2 regions of the Teredinibacter sp. KSP-S5-2 genome follow, and region 2 is predicted to be linked to the other one. Evidence: predicted binding sites of a transcription regulator. Region 2 holds the regulator's gene; the other holds the start of a gene.
What was found. The regulator sigma-54, encoded in region 2, starts transcription at its own class of promoters, with help from an activator protein. The targets are predictions, from matches to a motif close to TGGCACANNNNTTGCNNT.
Positions count from the first base shown of each region.

Region 1: the regulator sigma-54 is predicted to act here: its motif matches at 1,953-1,970, upstream of flgB (flagellar basal body rod protein FlgB).

Region 1 is NZ_CP120416.1:3,122,495-3,125,658, forward strand. It holds gene P5V12_RS13430 (flagellar hook-basal body complex protein) at 1-251, opposite strand, end outside; gene P5V12_RS13435 (flagellar hook assembly protein FlgD) at 316-1,029, opposite strand; gene flgC (flagellar basal body rod protein FlgC) at 1,066-1,506, opposite strand; gene flgB (flagellar basal body rod protein FlgB) at 1,506-1,910, opposite strand; gene P5V12_RS13450 (protein-glutamate O-methyltransferase CheR) at 2,187-3,038, opposite strand; gene P5V12_RS13455 (chemotaxis protein CheV) at 3,080-3,164, opposite strand, start outside.
Region 2 is NZ_CP120416.1:27,504-30,667, forward strand. It holds gene rapZ (RNase adapter RapZ) at 1-389, opposite strand, end outside; gene ptsN (PTS IIA-like nitrogen regulatory protein PtsN) at 407-937, opposite strand; gene P5V12_RS00130 (RNA polymerase factor sigma-54) at 1,007-2,497, opposite strand; gene lptB (LPS export ABC transporter ATP-binding protein) at 2,657-3,164, opposite strand, start outside.

The DNA of each region.
Region 1 (3,164 bases), 1.9 Mb from region 2:
ATTGCCATGTCCAATTCATTTTCGGTAAAGGTCACATTCCCCTGCGAAAAGTTTTGTGCAATATCTTGAATCTGCACCCCACTCCCGGCAATGGTTGTTCCTGCCCCGAGAACAGAAATGGCATAAACATCACCAAATTCAACACGAGATCCTTTGAAGCCTGTGGTTGACGCGTTGGCAATATTATTACCTGTCACAGACAACTCAGTGGAAGCGGCGCGAATACCACTTAACGCTGTATCAAAAGGCATGGTCTTCTCCTACTACATCAAAACTTTTCTACACATTCAAAGTGCTACAACCTACTTTGAAATATTACTCATTAAATTGTTTAACATCCGACAAGCTAACCGGACCAACACCCGCAAGGTTCAAGGTAAGCTGTCCATCTGCTCCGACAGTCACACTATTCACGTTGGCGCTTAACGCTGTTTGCAATTGTTTTGGCTTACTGTCGATGGATGCGGTAATTTCAAACTTATAGATACCAGGTCCAACACCGTTTTCGTGGCTGCTTGTCCAATCTAATAAGTCGCCATTCACTTCGGCATTTAAACCATCCCAGCGCATAACCAGTTCACCGGCGGGTTGTTCTCCCAGAGAAATCTGATCAACCAACTCGCCACTGTCGGTGTAAATATTTACTCTGACCTCACCGGTGCTTGCCGGTATATCCACACTGGCACTGATTAAACCGCCGCTAACCAACATAGTTTGTTCCGATGGCACTGACACCGAACGTCCAACGAGTGTCGACGCCTGCAGTGCCTGGTTGGCAACAAATGAATTAGCGAATTGATCAAAGCTGTTATTTAAACTGTCCAGACTTTCAACCGAGCTAAACTGGGCAAGCTGTGAAATAAATTCTGTATTGTCTTGTGGACTGAGCGGATCCTGATTTTCCAACTGCGTGATCATCAGTTGCAAAAAGGCTTTTTGCCCCAGTTCATCCGAACCCGCCTTTTCGTCATTCTTTTTAATGGCGTAGTCCGAGAACACATTGTTCGAGGCTGCAGAAACTTCTGTCATGATTTAATCCTCACAATCACTACACACCACAACTGATTATTGACCAAGTTGAAGAACACGTTGCATCATGGTTTTTGCCGAGTTCATTACTTCAACATTAATTTGAAATGAACGTGATGCCGAAATCATGTTCGCCATTTCTTCAACCACATTCACATTTGGGTAATACACATAGCCCTCTTCATTTGCCATCGGATGATGAGGTTCATAGCGTTGTTGTAAAGGTGCATCGCTTTCAACAATACCGGCAACAGCAACGCCAGCACTGGCATCTTCATTCAGGGCATTGGTACCATCATTCGCTTTCATCATGCTGGCGTGAACGGCAGAAAAAACCGGATGTCGTCCACGGTATGTTTGACCTGAACTGGAGCTGGCTGTCTCAGCGTTGGCGATGTTACTGGCGGTAGTATTTAACCGAACGCTTTGTGCGTTCATGCCTGAGCCGGCGATATCAAAAATAGTATTTAAGCTCATTACTCACCTCGAATCGCTTTGGTAAGGCCTTTAAACTTACTGTTTAAAAACGTAAAAGTGGCTTGGAATTCCAAATTGTTTTTCATGAATTCAGCATGCTCAACCTGCTCATCCACAGTATTGCCATCAATTGAAGGCTGGCCGGGGATGCGGTATAAGGTTTCCGCTTCACCCGCTTGCATACTCGACTGATTGATATGGCCTTTCACTGTTGATTTCATACTTAGGGAGGATGTTGATGTTCCCATTTGCGCTTTCAGTGCTGCCTGGAAATCAATGTCTTTCGCTTGATAGTTAGGCGTATCGGCATTGGCTATGTTTCCGGCCAGCAGGCTCGCCCGTTGCGTGCGCAACTGCAACGCCGCTTGGTGAACCCCTAATGCTTTGTCAAAGCTAATACCCATCACACACTCTCAATCATGAATTAAATTTACTTACACAAAGACATTGCAACGACTGTGCCAAAGAAATATGTGATTGATTTTATTAGGTTTTTTATTTTTCCAGGCAATACAGTCAGAGTAAGCGGCAATCTATTTCCGCTGCCGTCACGAGCACAATTTCCCTCGACAAAAGCTCTGATAAACAGGCAATAGAAAGCAAATAAAAGAATGGAACCACAGGGGGAAAATGGCACTCACACCAGAAACAAATGATCATGCCACGAATATTAGACTGGTTTATTTAGCGCGATATAACACACCGGGATTGCAGTTCACGACTTCAAATAAGTCTGCCGCACCAGCCAGAGATTCTGACGCGCCAAGGTATAACACACCTTTAGGTTTCAGGGCGGCGTGCATTCTGGTTAAGATGTTTTTCTTTAATTCACCGGAGAAGTAAATAAGCACATTTCGACAAAAAATAATGTCGAATTTCCCCAGTAGCCCGTAGCTATCCTGCAGATTTAATTGACGAAAAGTAACACATCGTTTTATTTCAGGTTTAACTTCCCAGGTTTCATTTCCATGAGGGGTAAAGAAGGTTTTCAATCGTTGTTCAGACAAGCCCCGACCGATAGAAAGCCGGTCATAAATCCCTTGTTTGGCCTGATCTAACACATTACTGGATAAGTCTGTTGCAACGATTTCGGCTGAGATTCGCGCCCCACCCAATGCGCTTCGACGGTACTCATCAACGACCATACTGAGTGAATATGGCTCCTGCCCACTTGAACACGCTGCCGACCAGATACGCATTTTGCCCATTGCGTTGACTTTAGCAAACTCGGGTAACAACTTGTGCCTAAGATGCTCATAGGGGTAGGAATCGCGAAACCAAAAGGTTTCGTTGGTCGTCATCGCGTTGATGACTTTTTGCCTGAGGTCGCGCTGCGATGGCTGTTTTATCAGCCGAGTAAGGTCAACTAAAGAGTTACAGTTATTTTCAGAAAGTATTCTGCGAATTCTTGTCGCAACCAGATATTGTTTATTGTCCGCCAGATCTATACCGGCTATTTCTTGTAGGTAATCGCGAAATTCCTGAAATTCGCCGGACCCCAAGGTTACGCTCTCTGCTTTATGTCGAATCACTCGATTTATTCCAAAAACCTGCTTTATGCTTTTGTTTGTCTTTATTCTACGTAACCAACCAGCTCTTTCATTCGGTCGTTCACGCGCTTGGCCAGTTCATCTGGATGGAACTTGGCAAGGAAATCA
Region 2 (3,164 bases):
GGAGCAAGGATCTGCTTTTCTTTGGCAATGGCCTCATTGAGACCAATGTTATCGTCTGACAGAGGGTGTTTACGGCGGGTTTCGCTAAAACGTTTTAAGAGTACTTCCCTTGAAGTATCCAGATAAACAACGTCGCCACTAGTTCCCGGGTGTGTTAGGGAACGGATAATATCCGGTACCTTACTTAAATCACTATGGAAATTACGGGCATCAATGCCAACGGCAATTTTCTGTTCGCTTTGCTTATTAGCGGATTGAATATGCGCGATTAAGGCGGGTAATAGATCAGCGGGAAGATTATCTATGCAGGTGAAACCTTCGTCTTCTAGAAGGTGTAAGGCTGAGGTTTTGCCCGACCCTGATCTGCCACTGATAATAACTAAACGCATATTGCCACCTTGTTTTATTAATGGCTGGTTTGTTGAGTGATGAGCTGAAATAGCTGCTCGTCGCTGGATGCTTCGCGAAGGTGTTTTACCAGTTCCGCTTTTTGCATGGCTTCGGCGACGTTTGCCAGGGTTTCCAGGTGCTCTGCTTCAGCATTTTCCGGCACCAACATGGCGAACAGTAAATCGACAGGTCGACTGTCTGCGGAATCGAAATCGATGGGGTCGTCCAGTGTGATACAAGCTCCCAGTGTTTCGCCTCCGGTATTACAGCGGCAATGCGGAATGGCAATGCCTTCACCGATACCCGTTGAACCTAATTTTTCCCGTTCAACCAGATTGGTAAATAGTTCGTCGGCGTCTATCCCTTCGCAATACTGTGCAAAAAGGTACGAAAGCTGCTCAAGGAGCTTCTTTTTACTGGTGGAATTCCATTTGGCCCGTGTTCGATCCTGAGTGAGAATTGATTTTATTTGCATGACTTTCGGATACTTACTTTTAAACCATTCATAACCAAAAAAACCAAAAGCATGGGTACCGCTTTTGGTCATTTATAACCTAACTATTTTACCAGTATTTGATACTGGCTTCAGGGGTGCCAACCCTAACATTATTGGCGTTTACACTAAACGTTTACGCTCATTGGACGGGGGAATACCCAGTGATTCACGGTATTTCGCAATCGTCCTTCGTGCAACCTTGATACCTTGTTCTGCAAGGAGTGCTGTAATTTTAGAATCACTGAGCGGCTTTTTCGCGTTTTCTGCCGCAACCAGTTTTTTAATTATGGCTCGAATTGCTGTCGATGAGCACTCTCCGCCACTGTCTGTAGCAACATGGCTGGAGAAAAAGTATTTCAGTTCAAAAATCCCCTGTGGGGTATGCATATATTTCTGCGTGGTAACACGCGAAATGGTGGATTCATGCATTTCCACTTCTTCTGCCACATCATGTAAGACCATCGGTCGCATGGCTTCCGGTCCATGATCGAGAAACCCCTGTTGTTTTTCAACAATGCATGTCGCGACCTTTAATAAGGTTTCATTGCGGCTTTGCAGGCTTTTCAAAAACCAGCGGGCTTCCTGTAGGTTATCCCGAAGAAAGGTGTTGTCACTGCTGGAGTCGGCGCGCTTAACCAGAGAAGCATAGTCCTGATTAATGCGTATTTTAGGGGCTATCTCCGGATTGAGTTGTACCTGCCAGCGGTTGTTTTCCTTTTGTACGAAAACATCTGGTACTACGTATTCTGCGGTCTCAGTACTGATGGCATCGCCGGGTCTGGGATTAAGGCTCTGAATCAGGGCAATGGCTTTTTGCAGCTGCGGCTCTTTTACTTTGAGCCTGCGCATGAGTTGTTTGAAGTCTCTGCTACCTAGCAACTCCAAATACTGGTTTACGATACTTTTCGCGGTGGCCAGCTCTTCTGTTTCCGGTGCTAAATGGGAAAGCTGAATCATCAGGCATTCACGAATGTCCTGGCTGGCTACCCCAACCGGATCGAACTGTTGGACGCGATGCAGGACGGCAATGACTTCGTCCATTTCCAACTCTTCGTGATGCTTTACTATGCCCTCGAATATTTCGTCCGCGGTTTGGCTGAGCATTCCCGAGGGTTCGACGGCATCAATAATAACTTCGGCGATCTCCCGATCCAGATCGGACATGGGAGTCAAGTTAAGTTGCCAGTGGAGGTGATCCTGCAGGGTTTCTGTCACCGCCCGCCGTGATTCAAAGTCGAAATCCTCGTTGTCTGGTTTTGAAAGACCCGAACCGGAAGGTGCAGATTGATAAACATCATCCCAGCTGGTGTCGACGGCAAGATCATTTGGAATGTCCTCGCTCCATTCGCTGTCGGTTGCTGAGGAATCGTCGTAGTTGTCCCGTTCTGAGGTTTCTTGCTCGTTGGACTTGCTTTCTGATTGATCTTTACTGGTGTCTTGAGAGGCTTCTCCACTGTCTTCCTGGGTTTCCAGCATCGGGTTGCTGTCTAACGCTTCCTGAATTTCAGCCTGGAGATCGAGTGTGGAAAGCTGGAGAAGACGAATGGCCTGCTGTAGCTGAGGAGTCATCGTCAGCTGCTGACCCATTTTTAACTGCAGGGTTTGCTTCATAGTCTGCTAAATCTTTGAGATTACTCGAATTTTTTACCAGTAGATTTCAAAAGTTTAGTCGCGACTAGAGCGACAAGCAATGGCTTTTTTGCTTTTTCGAAGCAAAGTTTGTGCCGCGCCAAGAGCTAAGAGGGTAGGTGGATGAGTTTTTGTTGCAAGTTAAAGCGTAAAGTGCTGACCAAGGTATACTTCGCGAACTTTTTTGTTGTTCAGTACTTCGCCCGCATCGCCTTCAGCAATGATATGCCCTTCCGATACAATATAGGCCTTTTCGCAGATATCGAGAGTTTCCCGAACGTTGTGATCAGTGATTAATACCCCGATTCCCCGGTCTCGCAGCTGTTTTATGATGTCCTTAATGTCGCTCACAGAAATAGGGTCGACACCGGCAAAGGGTTCGTCCAGCAAGATAAACTGGGGTTCAGCTGCCAAAGCGCGAGCGATCTCAACGCGTCGTCGTTCACCCCCGGATAACGCCATGCCCAAGCTGTCTTTGATATGGGTAATATGAAATTCTTCGAGCAGGTTCTGCAGGGCTTGGTTTCTGTCTCCCCGCCGTAAATCGTCACGAGTTTCCAATATCGCCATGATATTGTCGGAAACTGTCATTTTTCGGAACACCGATGCTTCCTGCGGAAGATAGCCCAGTCCTGCTTTGGCTCGACCG